DNA from 2 places in the Microbacterium sp. 10L49 genome. Region 1 is predicted to be linked to the other one. Evidence: predicted binding sites of a transcription regulator. Region 1 holds the regulator's gene; the other holds the start of a gene.

The links. Region 1 encodes LexA, which represses DNA repair genes until DNA is damaged. Its sites were predicted from a motif close to TCGAACANNTGTTCGA; they were not measured.
Region 2: AC1DCT_RS13675 (DUF222 domain-containing protein) is a predicted target of LexA. The motif match lies at 3,074-3,089, and genes of this name have one in related genera.

Annotation. Positions count from the first base shown of each region.
Region 1 covers NZ_JBFTIW010000002.1:33,471-42,372, forward strand. Annotated here, with positions in the region: gene AC1DCT_RS04775 (SseB family protein) at 1-712, opposite strand, end outside; gene priA (bifunctional 1-(5-phosphoribosyl)-5-((5-phosphoribosylamino)methylideneamino)imidazole-4-carboxamide isomerase/phosphoribosylanthranilate isomerase PriA) at 696-1,442, opposite strand; gene hisH (imidazole glycerol phosphate synthase subunit HisH) at 1,553-2,203, opposite strand; gene hisB (imidazoleglycerol-phosphate dehydratase HisB) at 2,200-2,820, opposite strand; gene AC1DCT_RS04795 (histidinol-phosphate transaminase) at 2,817-3,902, opposite strand; gene AC1DCT_RS04800 (LysM peptidoglycan-binding domain-containing protein) at 4,075-4,431, opposite strand; gene lexA (transcriptional repressor LexA) at 4,754-5,440, shown strand; gene metE (5-methyltetrahydropteroyltriglutamate--homocysteine S-methyltransferase) at 5,559-7,880, opposite strand; gene AC1DCT_RS04815 (methylenetetrahydrofolate reductase) at 7,917-8,902, opposite strand, start outside.
Region 2 covers NZ_JBFTIW010000004.1:124,804-133,705, reverse strand. Annotated here, with positions in the region: gene AC1DCT_RS13690 (CocE/NonD family hydrolase) at 1-1,539, opposite strand, end outside; gene AC1DCT_RS13685 (TetR/AcrR family transcriptional regulator) at 1,732-2,310, shown strand; gene AC1DCT_RS13680 (MarR family winged helix-turn-helix transcriptional regulator) at 2,565-2,993, shown strand; gene AC1DCT_RS13675 (DUF222 domain-containing protein) at 3,121-3,813, shown strand; gene AC1DCT_RS13670 (HNH endonuclease) at 3,955-4,443, shown strand; gene AC1DCT_RS13665 (hypothetical protein) at 4,379-4,690, shown strand; gene hrpB (ATP-dependent helicase HrpB) at 4,763-7,366, shown strand; gene AC1DCT_RS13655 (ABC transporter permease) at 7,363-8,097, opposite strand; gene AC1DCT_RS13650 (ABC transporter ATP-binding protein) at 8,094-8,867, opposite strand.

The DNA.
Region 1 (8,902 bases):
GGTCCAGTCCCTCGACGAGCTCGAGCGTGACGATGAGCTCCGGGCCGCGCAGGCGCGCGTCCGGGTCGCCTGCGGAGACGGCGACATCGATCACGGCGAGCTCGCTGCCGACGCTCTCCAGAAGGCCCGCGTAGACCTCGGGCGAGAGGAAGCTCGGCTCCCACTGCTGCCCCTGCGCGATCGCCCACACCGCGGGACGGCGCAGCACGAACTCGGTCTCGGATCCGGGGTCCAGCACGATGAGCTCCGCGTCCCCCGAAGAGGCGGACAGCGCCACGCGGGCCGCCTCGACGGGGATGGGGCGCGCGATCGGATCCCACGCGCGCATCGTGTCGACGCTCGTGAACGCCGGCTGCACCGTGCGTCCGTCGGGCGCGGCGACGGTGACGAGCGAGAGCTCCTGGGTCTTGTCCACCGTCAGGCCCGACGGTGCCACGCCCTCCTCGCCCTTCTCCGCGACGAGCGGCACGAGCACGCGCGCGGCGCGGAACGCGTCGACGACCTCGGCCTGCGACCCGGCACCGGCGCGGAACCGGGTCAGCGCGTCCCAGAGAGCCGGGTCCGCAGAGCCGTCATCGCCCGCGCGGGTGTTCTCCTCGAACGAACGCCCCGCCCAGGGAACTCCTGCGGAGTCGCCCGTGCTGGGATGCGCGCCGTGATCGTGATCGCATCCGGCAGTACCAGACACGGCACCGTCAGGATCCGGCGACATCCAGCGCCTCGGCCAGGGTGAACGCGCCGGCGTACAGCGCCTTGCCGACGATCGCGCCCTCGACGCCGAGCGGCACGAGCTCGCGGAGCGCGGCGATGTCATCGAGGTTCGCGATACCGCCGGATGCCACCACGGGCTTCGGGGTGCGCGCGGTGATCTCGCGGAGCAGGTCGAGGTTCGGCCCCTTGAGCGTGCCGTCCTTGGTGACGTCGGTGACGACGTAGCGGCTGCAGCCGGCGTCCTCGAGGCGGTCGAGCACCGTCCAGAGGTCTCCGCCCTCCTTGGTCCAGCCACGGGCGGCGAGTGTTGTGCCGCGCACGTCCAGGCCCACTGCCACGGCATCGCCATAGCGCGCGATGACGTCGGCGGCCCACTCGGGGTTCTCCAGCGCCGCGGTGCCGAGATTGATACGTGACGCGCCCGACTCCAGCGCCGCCTCGAGGCTCGCGTCGTCGCGGATCCCGCCGGAGAGCTCCACGTTGACGCTGCGGAACTGCTTGATCACGCGGCGCAGGATCGTCGTGTTGCTGCCGCGGCCGAACGCGGCATCGAGGTCGACGAGGTGGATCCACTCGGCGCCCTGGTCCACCCACTCGGCGGCGGCATCGAGCGGATCGCCGTAGCTGGTCTCGCTTCCGGCCTCGCCCTGCGTCAGGCGCACGGCCTGGCCGCCGGCGACGTCCACCGCCGGGAGCAGGGTCAGGGAGGGGGACTGCGCGAACTCGTTCATGTCGTCCTTCGGGTCACGGTGCGCTGCGCTCTTCGGGCGCGGCACGAGAAGAGAGTAGTCCGGGTGCGTGCGGGGCACCAATCCCCCGCCGTCACACTCCGAGGAGGGGGTCAGAGCGTGGAGATCCAGTTGCGCAGCAGCTGGATGCCGGCCTCGCCGGACTTCTCCGGGTGGAACTGGGTCGCGGACAGCGGTCCGTTCTCGACCGCGGCGAGGAATCGCGAGCCATGCTCGGCCCAGGTGAGCCGCGGCTGCGGGAACGGCGGCATGACGTCGAGCTCCCACGTCTGCGCGGCGAACGAGTGCACGAAGTAGAAGCGTTCGTGCTCGATCCCCCGGAACAGGACGCTGTCCGGGTCGGGCTCCACAGTGTTCCAGCCCATGTGCGGCAGCACCGGCGCGTCCAGCTCGGTGACGATGCCGGGCCACTCCCCGAGGCCGTCGACCTCGGCGCCGCGCTCGACACCGCCGGCGAACAGCACCTGCATGCCCACGCAGATGCCCAGAACAGGACGACCGCCGGCCAGGCGCCGTTCGATGATCTCGTCACCGCCGTGCGCGGCCAGCGCCTCGCGGACGGCCGCGAACGCGCCGACGCCCGGGACGACGAGCCCGTCGGCCTCGAGCGCCGCGGTGCGATCGCCGGTGAGCTCCGCGTCCGCGCCGGCGCGGATCAGCGCCTTCACGGCGGAGTGCACATTGCCGGATCCGTAGTCGAAGACCGCGACGGTCGGACGGCGACCCTCTGCCTGGGCGGTCACAGCGCGCCCTTGGTGGAGGGCACGCCGACCACCAGCGGGTCCAGCGACTTGGCCTGACGGAACGCGCGCGCGAACGCCTTGAACTCGGCTTCGGCGATGTGGTGCGGGTCGCGACCGCTGATCACGCGCACGTGCACGGTGAGCGCCGCGTTGTACGCGATCGCTTCGAAGACGTGACGGACGAGGGATCCCGTGAAGTGGCCGCCGATCAGGTGGTGCTCGTAGCCCGCCGGCTCGCCCTCGTGAACGAGATAGGGCCGACCCGAGATGTCGACGACCGCCTGCACGAGCGCTTCGTCGAGGGGCACGAGAGCGTCGCCGTAGCGGGAGATGCCGCTCTTGTCGCCCAGCGCCTCGCGGATCGCCTGACCGAGCACGATCGCGACGTCCTCCACCGTGTGGTGCGCATCGATGTGGATGTCGCCCGAGGCGCGCACCGTAAGATCCGTCAGCGAGTGCTTCGCGAACGCCGTCAGCAGGTGGTCGAAGAACGGGACCGAGGTGTCGATGTGGCTCTGACCCGTGCCGTCGAGGTTGAGCTCGAGCTCGATCGTCGACTCGGACGTGGAGCGGGTGCGACGCGCGGTCCGGGCCGCAACAGGGGTCTCAGCGGTCATGAGGCCGATCCTATCGAGGCGAGGGCGTCCAGGAATGCGGTGGTCTCGGCCTCTGTGCCGGCCGTGACGCGCAGGTGGTTCGGGATGCCGACATCGCGGATCAACACGCCCTTGTCATACAGAGCGCGCCACGTTGCCGCCGGGTCCGCGACGCCGCCGAACAGCACGAAGTTCGACCAGGACGGGTGCGGCGTGTAGCCGAGGGCCTCGAGCGTGGCCGAGATCCGATCGCGCTGCGCGACGATCTCGTCGACCATCGCGAGCATGATCGGCGCATTGCGCAGGGCCGCGACCGCCGCCGCCTGGGTGAGGGCGCTCAGGTGGTACGGCAGGCGCACGAGACGCAGTGCGTCGATGAATGCCGGATCCGCCGCGAGGTAGCCGACCCGCGCTCCGGCGAAGGCGAAGGCCTTGCTCATGGTGCGGGAGACGGCGAGCCGCGGACGTCCCTGCAGCAGCGTCAGCGCCGACGGCGAATCCTTCGGGGCGAACTCCTGGTAGGCCTCGTCCACGATCACGATGCCGCGCGCCGCCTCGTACACCGCCTCGATCACGTCGAGCCGGAGCGGAGTGCCGGTGGGGTTGTTCGGCGCGCACAGCAGGATGACGTCGGGGTCGTGCTCCACGACCTGTGCCACCGCCTCGTCGACGGTGAGCTCGTAGTCGGGGTGGCGGGTACCGGCGATCCAGGAAGCCCCCGTGCCCTGAGTGAGCAGCGGGTACATGGAATAGGTCGGGGCGAACCCGAACACGGTGCGACCGGGACCGGCGAACGCCTGCAGGATGTGCTGCAGCACCTCGTTCGAGCCGTTACCGGCCCAGATGTTCGCGGCGGTGAGGTCATGGCCGAGGTAGCCGGCGAACGCCTCACGGAGCTCTGTGAACTCACGATCCGGATAGCGGTTGACGTCACGCAGCGCCACGGCGATGTCGTCGAGGATGTCGCTCGCGACCTGCTCCGGCACCGGATGCGTGTTCTCGTTCACGTTCAGCGCCACGGGCAGCGGAGCCTGCGGGGCGCCATAGGGCCGCAGCCCACGGAGATCGTCGCGAAGGGGTAAATCGTCGAGCGAGACAGTCACCCTGCCATGCTAGGCGGCCGCGCTGTGGTGCGTGGCACAGATGACCGCGGTTGCTGAGCGACGCCGAAGTACGGTTGCTGAGCGACGCCGAAGTACGGTTGCTGAGCGACGCCGAAGTACGGTTGCCGAGTTGCGCCGACGCAGGGTTGCCGAGCTGCTTCGAAGGACGGGATCAGCGCCCGGTCGATCCGTACCGTGCCGGGATCGCCAGGTGCTGTCCGACCTCGATCACACCTCCGTCGACGAGGTTCAGCTTCGAGATCTCGGCGACCACGTCGCGCGGGTCGGCATTCGGCGCGATCTCGCCCGCGATCGACCACAGGGTGTCGCCGGGCTGCACCGTGACGGTCGCGAAGGTGTTGCCCGTCGTCTGCTCCCCGGAGGCGAGCGCGGATCCGCTGCTCAGCGCCGCGAACGCGATCGTTCCGGCCACCGGGAGCGCGACCAGCGCCGCGAGCACGCGCCGGCCGCGTGCGGTGATCCGCAGTCGCGTGGCGGGTACCTGACCGGCGAAGGTGATGCTGCTCATGGTGCTTCTCCTCAGTGTCTGTGTCGGTCCGCCTCTCCCCGGATCCGCATCCTCTGATGAGAATCTTCGAATCCGGGCCTCTGGAGAGGCGAACCTACGTACCGAAACTACTTTCGAGTTCGAACATCTGTCAAGACTTCTTCGAATATCGGTTCCGAAGACTTGCCGACACGCTCGAACAGATCTATCGATTCCGGCCCGATCTCGGATACGGTTTCGATACGAAGACCCCATCACGGACCACCGACATTCGAATCGCCGCCCGCGAATCCATGCCGATCCCACCGATCCGCGAGGGCACGACGCACACGAAGGAGATGGCATGAGCGACGGTGCGACCCCCGGCCCCGAGGTCCCGCGGACACGGCGCCGCAAGAGCCTCAGTGCGAAGCAGATGGCGATCCTCGAGGTCATCCAGACCTCGATCGCGCGGCACGGCTACCCGCCGAGCATGCGCGAGATCGGCGACGCCGTCGGCCTCAAGTCCCTCAGCAGCGTGACGCATCAGCTCGGCCAGCTCGAGCTCAGCGGCTATCTGCGTCGCGATGCCGGCAAGACCCGGGCCATGGAGGTCCTGATCGACCTTCCCGGCACATCCACCGAGAATCCCGCCGATACGGCCCCGTCCGTCGGCGACGCGGCACTCGTGCCCCTCGTGGGCCGGATCGCCGCCGGTGTGCCGATCACCGCCGAGCAGCAGGTCGAGGAGATCTTCCCGCTCCCCCGTCAGCTCGTCGGCAAGGGCGATCTGTTCATGCTGAAGGTCTCTGGCGAGTCGATGATCGACGCGGCCATCTGCGACGGCGACTGGGTCGTCGTGCGCTCTCAGGGCACGGCGGAGAACGGCGAGATCGTCGCCGCGATGCTCGACGGCGAAGCCACGGTGAAGACGTTCCGCCGTCGCGATGGCCACGTGTGGCTGCTCCCCCGCAACAGCGCATTCGAACCGATCCTCGGCGACGATGCGACGGTGCTCGGCAAGGTCGTAGCGGTGCTGCGCGCGGTCTGATTCCCGCCCCTTCCACGTCGAAGCCCCCTCTGCGTACCGAGGCCCCCTCTCAGATCCGTATCTGGGTGGGGGCCTCGGCGCTTGCGAGGGGGCCTCGATGAAGCCCGGTGCGGGAAGGTCAGACCGCGACCGACACGTCCTCGCGGACGCGGCGCGTGGCCTCGACGATGTTGCGCAGCGAGGCGTTGGTCTCCTCGTAGCCGCGGGTCTTCAGACCGCAGTCCGGGTTGACCCAGAGCTGCCGCGTGGGGATCTCCTCGACGGCACGGCGCAGGAGCGTCTCCACCTCGGACGCGTCGGGGATGCGCGGCGAGTGGATGTCGTAGACGCCCGGTCCGATGCCGTGGTCGAAGCCCGACGCAGCGATGTCGGTGACGACCTCCATGCGGCTGCGCGCGGCCTCGATCGAGGTCACGTCGGCGTCCAGCGCCTTGATCGCGTCGATGACGACGCCGAACTCCGAGTAGCAGAGGTGGGTGTGCACCTGCGTCGCCGTCTCGGCGCCCGCGGTGGAGAGGCGGAAGGAGCCGACGGACCAGTCCAGGTACGCGGGCTGGTCGGCCTGCTTGAGAGGCAGGAGCTCGCGCAGCGCCGGCTCGTCGACCTGGATGACGCCGATGCCGGCGGCCTCCAGGTCCGCGATCTCGTCGCGCAGCGCAAGAGCCACCTGGTTGGCGGTCTCGGCGAGCGGCTGGTCGTCGCGGACGAACGACCAGGCCAGGATCGTCACCGGACCCGTCAGCATCCCCTTCATGGGCTTCGCCGTGAGCGACTGCGCGTACTGCGACCACTCGACCGTGATCGGGGCCGGCCGCGAGACATCGCCCCAGAGGATCGACGGGCGGGTGGCACGGGATCCGTAGGACTGCACCCAGCCGTTCTCGGTGACGTCGAAGCCGTCGAGGTTCTCGGCGAAGTACTGCACCATGTCGTTGCGCTCGGGCTCGCCGTGCACGAGCACGTCCAGGCCCAGTTCCTCCTGCAGCGTCACGACGCGGCCGATCTCCTCGCGGAGGAAGCCGTCGTACTCATCCGCCGTGATCTCGCCCTTGGTGAACTGCGCGCGGGCGCGGCGGATCTCGCCGGTCTGCGGGAAGGACCCGATCGTGGTGAGCGGAAGCGCGGGCAGATCGAGCGCGATCGACTGCGCAGCCACCCGGGCGTCGTAGTCGCCGCGGTCGAAGTCCGTGGCGGTCAGTGCGGCGGTGCGGGCACGGACGGCGTCCACGCGCACGCCGGGCGCGCCGAGCCGGTCGGTCAGAGCGGCGGAGGCGGCGTCGAGCTCCACGGCGATCGCGGCGCGGCCCTCGGAGAGACCCTTCGCGAGGGTGGTGACCTGCGCGACCTTCTGGTCGGCGAAGGCGAGCCAGTTCACCAGGCGGGCGTCGAGCTTCGACTCGTCCTCGACGTCGTGCGGCACGTGCTGCAGCGACGTGGAGGTCGACGCGGACACACCGGCCGCACCGAGGTCGCGCAGTGCCTCGAGCGTGTCGAAGGCTGCGGCCAGGTCGCCCCGCCAGATGTTGTGCCCGTCGATCACGCCTCCGACCAGAACCTTGTCGGCGAGTCCCGGAACAGCGGCGGGCACGGTGCCGCGCACGAGGTCGAGACCGATGGCCTCGATCGGAGCCGCGGCGAGGACGGCGAGGTTCGCGTCGAGCGCGGCGTAGGGCGCGGCGACGAAGATCGCCGGACGCTCGGCGAGGCCGCCGAGAACCGCGTAGGCGCGCGAGGCGGCGGCGCCGAGTTCGGAGACGGACGACGGCAGCGACTCGCTCACCAGGGCGGGCTCGTCCAGCTGCAGCCACTCGGCGCCGGCGGCCTTGAGCGCACCGAGCAGCTCGGCGTAGACCGGGACCAGGTCGTCCAGGCGGGACAGCGGGTCGAAGCCCTCCGGGGCCTCGTCAGCCGCCTTGGCGAGCGCGAGGAAGGTGACGGGGCCGACGATCACGGGGCGGGTGCGGAAGCCGGCCTGCGCCGCTTCCTGCACCTGACGCACGATGCGGTCGCTGGAGAGCGAGAAGGCGGTGTCCGGTCCGATCTCGGGTACGAGGTAGTGGTAGTTCGTGTCGAACCACTTGGTCATCTCGAGCGGCGCACGCTCTCCCTCGCCGCGGGCGATGGTGAAGTACGCCGGCAGGCCGATCGTGCCGTCGGCGGACCGAAGGTCTTCGAAACGAGCGGGGATCGCGCCCACGGTGACGGCGGCATCGAGCACCTGGTCGTAGTACGAGAAGGACTCGGGGATCGCCGAGTCGGCGCGACCCAGGCCCTGCTCGGCGAGGCGCTCGCGCGTCGTCGCGCGCAGCTCAGCGGTGGTGCGCTCGAGCTCGGCCTCATCGATCCGTCCGGCCCAGAACGCCTCGACGGCCTTCTTGAGCTCACGGCGGCGGCCGATGCGCGGGTAGCCCAGGATGGTGCCCTCGGGGAATGCGGTCATGACGGTCCTCTCTGACGGAAGGGGGAAGGAAGCGGCCTAGTGCGCGCCGCGGGAATCTGCGAACTGCGGGATGCCCTGCGGAGAGACGGCGCTGCGCTCGGGCAGCACGCCGGCCCCCTCGAGCACATCCAGCACGGTGCGGTGCTGGTTGAACGCGTACAGGTGCACGCCCGGCGCGCCGCCGTCCACCAGCTCTCGCACGAGCGACACCGCATGCGCGACGCCGATCTCGGTGCGGCCCTCGGCCGTCGGCTCGACCTCGAGGGCGATGGACAGTTCGGCGGGAAGCTCCTCGCCGCTGAGCTCCAGCACACGGCGCAGGCGCGCGGGCGAGGTGATCGGCATGATGCCCGGCAGGATCGGGATCGTGACCCCGGCGCGACGTGCGCGCTCCACGAACGCGAAGTAGTCGTCGGGGTGGAAGAACAGCTGCGTGATCGCGAGGGTCGCCCCCGCGGCCTGCTTGGCCAGCAGCGCGTCGATGTCCTGGTTGCGATAGGTCGAACGCGGATGCCCGTTGGGGTAGGCGGCCACGGCGATGCTCACCTTGCGTCGCGGCGTCACCTGCACGGCTCGCGGAACGCCGGGGATCGGTCGCTCCTGGTACGGCGCGCGCTCGGCCTGCGCCCGGTCGATGAGCTGCACGAGCTGCGCCGAGCTCTCCAGATCCCCGAGGAACGGCTCGCTCTCGTCGAGCGGCGGGTCGCCGCGCAGGGCGAGGAAACTGAGGATCCCGGCGTCGAGGAACTCCCGGATCAGCCGCGAGGCTCCGGCATACGTGTTGCCGACGCAGGTGAGATGCGCGAGCGGCTCGACCGAGGTGTGCTCGCGGATGTAGCGCAGCACGTCGAGCGAACGTCCCCCGACGGACCCGCCGGCGCCGTAGGTCACGGAGATGAACCTCGGCGCGGCCGTGGCCAGCTGCTGGATCGTCTCGTGCAGCGCCTCGATCGGGGCGGTAGTGCGCGGCGGATACAGCTCGAAGGAGAGCGGCACGCGCGGCTGAGCGACCCCGGCGGGGG
Region 2 (8,902 bases), on a different contig from region 1:
CTGGGGGATGAACTCCGGGTAGTCGCTGCTGGATACGTGCAGCCGGAGGCGATGCCCGGCGCGGAGTCGGTAGCCAGCCTGTCCCAGGTCGATCTCGAGATCCCCTGGGTCGTAGGCCTGCTGCAGCTGCCGCTGCCCCCGCGCGATCCGCAGGGCAGAGCCGTCGGGCCGGAGGTCCAGGAGCCGGAGGAACAGATCCATGACCGGACCATCCGAAGACACCCGGGCCCGAGCCGTGACCGGCCCGACAAGGTCGACGTCTTGCGTGACGGGGTCTGATGTGAAGACGATCACGTCGTCACGGTCACCGATCGGTGCCTCGTCGGGCAGCTCCCGCAAGAACGAGAACGCGTCTTCCGCGCTGGACGGCACCAGGTCGGCGGGGTCGTGGATCCACGTCTTGGTGCTCGGCGGCTCGTCCACGTTCGCCGCGATCCGCAGAGTGCCGTCTGCGATGGCGACCAGCGCGGTTTCGCGGACGCCTTGCGGCGGCCAGGTGTCGCTGACTCGTTGCTCGTGTGTTCCGGCAAGGTTCCAGCTCACTCGTGGGATCGAAGCGATGTCCCCATTGCCGCGTACGTAGATCTCGAAGAACGCCAGGGCGGGATCCAGCGTGCGCGGCAGCAGTGCACGCACCTGATCCTCGCTGCGCTCCGAGACTCGATCGCTGTCGGGCTCGAGCAGCTCGTGTCCCTCATGGTCGATGGACTCGATCCGGAGATGGTGGTGTGCGGCCCAGGCCGGGTGCTTCTCGACCTCAGCGACGTCGGCCCAGCTCAACGGCGCACAGTTGTCCCACCAGCCGATCGTGTGCAGAACCGGAACGGAACGTGCGGCGAACGGGGTGCCCTGGGGGAAGCGTGGCAGGAGCACGGGCCGGGGATACCACTGGTCATACGAGATCGAGCGCTCGCCCACCTCCGTGAGGAACTGCTCGACCTGCGTCGCGAATTCACGCCGACTCCAGTCAGGCTCCCACAGATACGTGTCGTTCCCGTGGAAATGGCTCACGGGATACAGGTACGTCACGGCCCACTCCACACCACCGGCGCGTTCGTCGGCTCGTCGGCGCACCGGCTCGCCGAGCAGCGTGCCCGTCACTCGGGGCGCGATGGCCTTGAGTGCCGGGTGACCGCTCGCGGCTGCCGCCCACTGGGTGTAGCCGTAGTAGCTGTCACCCCACATCGCAACACGACCATTGGACCACGGCTGACGCACGATCCAGTCGAGAGTGTCCTCCCCGTCACGCACCTCGTTGACGAACAGCAGCGCCTCACCTTCGGAACGGAACTTGCCCCGGACATCCTGTGCGACGACACGGTAGCCGTGCGCCATGAAGTACTCGGCCACGAGGGGGATGAACGCGTAGTCACCGCTCTTGTCGTAAGGCAGACGGATCAGGATCGCATCACCCGGCACCGCGTCGCCGCCTGGGACGTACACATCGGTCGCGAGCCGAACGCCATCACGCATGCTCACCTGCTCCGGTCGAGCGAGCGGGCTCACCGGTGCCGGTGCGATGCGAGTGAAACGAACCATGTCTCTCCTTCGGGACGAAGCGGTTGCGGACGTCGGCATGCAGCCTTCGGGTGGGTCGTCCGGAGCGATGCGCGGGCTGTGAGAGTGACGATATGAGCGAAATCTAACTTAGTCAAGTCCGACTAGACTAGAAACATCGGAATCATAGGGATATTCTGCGAAGGTCGATCTCCCGAAGGCGAAAGGACCCGCATGGCACGTCCGACCGTCGCCGCCGAGCGCCGCGACCAGATCATCGAAGCGACGATGCAGGCACTGGCACAGCACGGCGTTGCCGGCGCTTCGCTGGACCGCATCGCGGAGGCCGCCGGGATGTCTCGAGGGCACGTACGCCATTTCGTCGGCAACCGAGACCAGCTGCTCGCAGAGACCGCGAGGCATGTGTTCAGCGACGAGGACGGGCAGCCCACGATCCTCCCGCGAACAGTCGCGACTTTTCGCGGCGCCCTTGACTTCCTATTCGGCGAAGAATTCACAAGATCCGACGCGGAGAACGCTATCGTCCTCGGCTTCGTCGAGCTGTCACGGAAGCAACCAGCAATCGCTGAGATCCTCTCCGAAGCGTATGCGCGGACTCGTCAGCAACTTTCGGACCTCGCTGCGGAGGAGTTTCCAGATGCCGGGCCCGACCGCCGCGCGTCCGTGGCCGATGGGACGCTTTCCGCTGCGCTCGGAAACGTCTTCATGGGCGACTTCGACCCGGACGCCGGACGAACGATGCGGGTTCGATCGGCAGTCGAAGTCCTCGTGGCGACACTCCTCGTCATGTGAGCGCCGGGGAGCATCCGCCAGCAAGGCCGAATACATCGAATCCGTTCTTATGAATCCACCCAGACCGTGACCAAACCGTTGCATTCGTTACCCCGCCGTTATAGATTGATCGCACGGTGAAAGTTTGCTGTGGCTCTCATCGCATGTGATTGCAGGACACTCTTGGTGCAAGGGACAAAGGCCGGTCGGGAGCCTCTCCGACCGGCCTTTACTGCGCACGGCCCCGTGTCCGCGCGGGCGGATATCCTGAGGCGATGAGCGACCGGAAGCTGGCCCTGGCCGCGTGGGAGACCCTCTTCCGCGCCCAGCACGAGATCTTCACCGAGATGTCGACCGACTTCGAGGGCGCCGAGCTCTCGGCGGCCGAATACGACGTGCTGCTCACCGTCACCCGCTGCGCGTCGCACACGGCACGCCTGCGCGAGGTCACGGCGAACATGCTGATCAGCCAGCCCAGTGTCTCGCGACTCGTCGATCGGATGGTCGCCCGCGGACTGCTCGAGAAGTGCCCGGATCCGGAGGACGGACGCGGATCCCTCGTGCACGCGACCGAGACGGGAAGGCGCGCCTTCCGCCAGCTGGCCACCGCGCACGGCCGTTCGATCGCCGAGCGCATGTCAACCCTGGACGACGAGGAACTGCGCACGCTGACGACGCTGACAGAGAAGCTGCGCCGACGATGAATACGGAAATATCTACGGAAGTCGCCGTCGATCGCCTTCGTTCCTCACAGTTGCCATTCTAGGAAAGTTGTCCACAAATTTCGTAGATATGTTTGAATGTTGAGGACGTGCGGCGTAGAATCGGGGCATGACCGGACATCTCAATCCCCTGCATGAGGCGCGGCAGCGTCTCGATGAGGTGTGGGGCGGAGCCGGCGACGCGGGTGAGCTCTCCCGCACGCAGCTGATGGCCGCGACGGAGGCGCTCGGGCTCCTGCATCGCCGGTCCGGAGCGATGATCGCCGAGGTCGCCGCCTGCGTGGCACACGAGTCCCGCACCGAACTGGGAGCGGACTCGCTCGCGAAGGAGCAAGGATTCCGCAACGCCGCGCAGCTGATCGCCACAACGACGGGTGCTACCACCGGCGATGCGGCACGGCTGGTGAAGGTCGGCGAGGCCACGGCCCCGCGTACGAACCTGGTCGGGGAACCCGTGCCGGCGAAGTATCCGGCGGCTCAGCGAGCCCTGGCCTCGGGTGCGCTGAGCGCCCCGGCCGTCGCCGTGATCATCGCGCTGCTCGACAGGGTTCGCCTGAAGATCGGCGCCGCACAGACCGCCGAGGCCGAGCAGCTACTGGTCGACAGGGCTGCAGGCCTGTCCCACGACGATGTACGTCGGCTGGTCACCCGCGCCGAGGCGTGGCTGGATCCGGACGGGGTCGCCCCGCGAGAGCAGGATCAGCGCGACCGCCAGTCGCTTCCATCTACGAGTGCGACGGGCACATCCATCTCGACGGCGACTTCGACGCCGCGCACGGCGCCCCCATCGTCGCTGCGGTGAACGGATACGTGTCGGCGCTGTTCGCCGCGCAGAAGAACCAGCTCGACCCGGACGCACCCGATGCCGACCATCGTTCCGTCGCCGCGCTGCGCGCCGAGGCGCTCAGCGAGCTTTGCGCGCACGCCCTCGGCTGCGAGAACGATGCGCCAGCTCTGGACCGTGGTGGTGCGCGTCGACCTGAAGGACCTCGCCGACGGCACCGGATACGCCACGATCGACGGATCCGACCTCCCGCTCAGCATCGGCGCCGCCCGGCAGCTCGCCGCCAGCGGCGGCGTCATCCCCTGCGTGCTCGGTACAGACAGCGAGATCCTCGACTACGGACGCCGGCTGCGGTTCTTCACCACCGCGCAGCGCCTCGCCCTCGCCGAACGCGACGGCGGCTGTGCGATGTGCGGACTGCCGCCGTCGATGACCCGCGCTCATCACATCCGCTGGTGGAGACGCGACGCCGGGCCTACGAACCTCGAGAACGGGATCCTGCTCTGCGAGAGCTGCCACCATCGCATACACGACAACGACTGCGTTCCTCTCGCAGCGCGTGCTCGAGGTGCTGCCGTCGATCATGGCCGAGTTCGCCAAGGGCTACTCCACGATCGGCAATGTGTCGATCATCGGCGGGTCCGGTGACGACGGCGCATCCAGTGTCGTCGGCGGCGACAGTGCCAAGGCCCTGCGCAGCGTGTTCGACAGCGTGCACGCCGCGACCGGGCTCGACCTCGCCGGCATCATCCAGGGTCAGGCCGTGGGCCGCGGCTTCGGCGCCGGCCTCGCCCAGTCCGAGACGCACCACTCGGCCGCGCACGCGGGCGGCACCGCGGTGAGGGCGACCACGCCCGCCACCCGCGCGGCGAAGGAAGACGAGACCGCGGAGTAACGCCACTCCACGAACGGCGCTCGGATCCTTCGGGGTCCGGGCGCCGTGCTCGTTTCGCGGCAGACTGGACGGATGACCTCTGCGCCCTTCGACCTCGGTTCGATCGGCACGGGGCTGTCCTTCGCCGCGGCCCTCGACGAGGTCACCGCGGCGCTCGACGCCGGCACGGCTCTCGTCATCAGCGCACCGCCCGGAACCGGCAAGACCACGCTGATCCCGCCTCTGCTTGCCTCCCGCGCTCCGGGCCGCGTGATCGTCACCCAGCCGCGCCGCGTCGCGGCCAGGGCGGCGGCGCGCCGGCTCGCGCAGCTCGACGGCTCGCCACTCGGCACCCGGGTCGGCTTCACCGTGCGCGGTGAGCGCTCCGTGAGCCGCGACACCCGCGTCGAGTTCGTGACCGCGGGCGTGCTGCTGCGTCGCATGCTCGACGATCCCGGCCTCGACGGCGTGGATGCGGTCGTCATCGACGAGGTGCATGAACGCGCCCTCGAGACGGACCTCCTGATCGGACTGCTCGGCGAGGTGCGCGAACTGCGTGACGACCTGACCCTCGTCGCGATGTCTGCGACGCTCGACGCCGAGCGGATCGCCGCGGTGCTCGGAAGCGACACCGTGCCGGCGCAGATCGTCGAGCACACGGTCCCGGCGCATCCGCTCACCGAGCGCTGGGCGCCGAGCCCCGTCCCCCGGCTGGATGAGAGGGGCGTCACCTGGGGATTCCTCGATCACGTGGCGCACACCGCTGCGGCCGCCGCTCGTGACCTCATCCGTGAGGACCCCACCGCCGACGTGCTGGTCTTCGCACCCGGGGCGCGCGAGGTCGCCGAGATCGCACGCCGCCTGCGTGACGACGGCCGAAGGTTCGACGTCCGCGAGCTGCACGGGCAGATCCCGGCGGCGGAGCAGGATGCGGTGATCCGCGGGCGCCGCGCATCCGACCCGCCGCGCATCATCGTCACCACCTCCCTTGCCGAGTCGTCGCTCACCGTGCCGGGCGTGCGCCTCGTGGTCGACAGCGGCCTGTCCCGGTTCCCGCAGCGCGACACGGCACGCGGCATGAGCGGACTGGTGACCGCCGCCGCCGCCCGCTCCTCCGCGGTGCAGCGCGCAGGACGCGCCACACGACAGGGCCCTGGCACGGTCATCCGCTGCCTCGACGAGCGCACCTTCGCGGCAGCGCCGGCCCGGCCGGCGCCCGAGATCGCGACCGCGGACCTCGCCGACGCCGCACTGCTCCTGGCCTGCTGGGGCGCACCGGGCGGCACGGGGCTGCGGCTGATCGATCCACTCCCCGCCGACTCCCTCGCCGAGGCCCAGCGCGTGCTGCACGATCTCGGCGCGACCGATGCCGACGGCCGCGCGACCGCCGAAGGACGGGTGCTGGCCCGGATCCCGGTCGACCCCCGCCTCGCCCGCGCCCTGATCGAGGGCAGCCGACTCGTGGGCGCCCGGCTGGCCGCAGAGGTCGTCGCCCTGCTCGGCGGGGACCTGCGCGTGCCCGATGCGGACGTCGCCGGCGCGATCGTCGCCCTGCGGAACGGCCGAGCACCGGACGCCCGCCGCTGGGCACAGGAGGCCGAACGGCTGCGGCGCTTCATCCCGCCCCCGTCCCGGTCACCGCAGTCGCCGCTGCCGCCGCAGCCGCCCGCCCAAGGCGGGGTCGGTGAGGCAGGACTCGTGATCGCCCTCGCGTTCCCCGCGCGCGTGGCGCGGCGGGTCGAACGCACCGCGGACGGAGCGACGTTCCTGCTGGCCTCCGGAACCCGTGCCGGCGTACGGCCGCCGCTCGCGGACGTGGAATGGCTCGCCGTCGCCGACGTCGCGCGCGCCTCCGGGCGGGTGGCGGGCGCATCAGGGGCCGTGATCCGGGCCGCCGCCGCGATCACCGAGACGCAGGTGGAGCGGGCCGCCGATCATCTGATCACGGACCGGGTCGAGGCGCAGTTCGTGAGCGGCAAGGTCGCCGCCCGGCGAGAGCGCCGGGTGGGCGCGATCGTGCGCTCATCCGTACCGATCCGGCCGAGCGCACAGGAGGGCCATGACGCGGTGCGACGCGCGCTGCGAGCAGACGGTCTCGACGTCTTCACCTGGACCGAGGGCGCGGATCAGCTGCGCCGCCGGATGGCCCTGTTGCGGCACGCACTCGGATCCGGATGGCCTGACGTCTCCGACGACGCACTGACCGCGGCGCTTGACGACTGGCTCGGCCCCGAGATCGATGCTCTCGCATCGGGCACACCGACGGCGCGGATCGGCCTCGCCCCGGCGCTGCGCCGGCTGCTGCCGTGGCCCGCCGCCGCGGAGTTCGACACGCTCGCGCCGGAGCGTCTGGAAGTGCCGAGCGGATCCCGGATCCGGATCGAGTATCCGCCCCATGACGACGCGACGGCCCGCCCGGTGGTCGCGGTGAAGCTGCAGGAGTGCTTCGGCTGGGCCGAGACTCCGCGGCTGGCCGGAGGACGCGTCCCCGTGCTCTTCCACCTGCTCTCCCCCGCCGGGCGTCCGCTGGCCGTCACCGACGATCTCGCGTCGTTCTGGTCGGGTCCGTACGCCCAGGTGCGCGCCGAGATGCGCGGGCGCTATCCGAAGCACCCCTGGCCGGAGGATCCCTGGCAGGCCACGCCGACCCGGCACACGAAGAACCGGGCCGCGCGCGACCAGCCCGCGCGCGACTAGGAGGTGCGCCGGCGCAGCGTGAGCGGCGCGAGAACGAGGAACGCCACGGCGAAGCACGCCACGATCAGCACCGGACGCCACAAGTCCCAGTGACCGGTGCCCGCCGTCACCGCCTGGATCGCATCGATCGCGTGGCTGAGCGGCAGCCAGTCGGAGATGGCGTACAGCACATCGGGCATCTTGTCGCGCGGCATGAACAGCCCGCCCAGGATGATCTGCGGGAACACCAGCAGCGGCATGAACTGCACCGCCTGGAACTCGGTCTGTGCGAACGCGCTCGCGAGCAGTCCGAGCGAGGTGCCCAGCACGGCGTCCACGACCGCGACCAGACCGAGCTGCCAGAGGGGCCCGTCCACAGTGAGCCCGCAGACGTACACCGCGAATGCGACCGTGACGACGGCCTGCAGCACCGCCATCAGCCCGAACGCGAGCGCGTATCCCAGCACGAAGTCGGCCTTGCCGAGCGGAGTGGTCATGAGTCGCTCGAGCGTCCCCGACCGCCGTTCGCGCAGGGTCGTGATCGAGCTCACGAGGAACATCACGATGAACGGGAACAGCGCCAGGATCGCGCCGCCGAACTTGTCGAACACGCCGCTCGAGTCCGTGAAGAGCCAGGCGAACAGCCCGACCAGCAGGCTCGGCGCGATCACCATGAGTGCGATCGAGCGCGGGTCGTGCCGCAGCTGCGTGAGCACTCGGCCCGCCGTCGCGAACAGCCGGCGCGGATTCATGATGCCGCCGCCTCACGCTGCTGCCGGCGGGTATGCGGCTGCGCACCGCTCTCCGCGGCCTCGTCCCGGGCGATGAGCACGAGGAACGCCTGCTCCGGATCGGTCTTGCCGGTGTCCGCCAGCAGCTCGGCCGGCGTCGTGTCGGACACGATCCGCCCCTCGCGCATGAGCAGCAGCCGGTCGCAGCGCAGCGCCTCGTCCATCACGTGGCTCGAGACGACCATCGTCGTGCCGGCCTCGGCGATCCTGCGGAACAGATCCCACAGCTCCGAACGCAGCACGGGGTCCAGGCCCACGGTCGGCTCGTCGAGCACCACGAGCTCGGGCGACCCCAGCAGCGCCACCCCGAGCGACACCCGGTTCGCCTGCCCGCCGCTGAGCGCCGACACCTGCTGCCCGGCATACGGCGTCAGCCCGACCTGGTCCATGACGCGGTCGGCGTCGGCGTGGCCGACCCCGAGAACGGCGGCGAAGTAGCGCAGATTCTGCCGCACCGTGAGGTCGGAGTACACGGCGGCGCCCTGAGTGCCATAGGCGACGCGGTGGCGCAGGGCAGCGGATCCCGCGGGCAGCCCGAGCACCTCGACTTTCCCGGAGCGGATCCGCTGCACGCCCACGATCGCGCGCATGAGCGTCGTCTTGCCGCAGCCGGACGGGCCGAGCAGCCCCGTCACCTCGCCGCGGGGAATGGTCAGCGCGAGCCCGTCGAACACGTCGTGCCGGCCGCGCCGCACATGCAGCCCGTCGATCACCACCGCGTTATTCATCATGTGATGAATTATGGATCCGCGCAGATCGGGGGTCA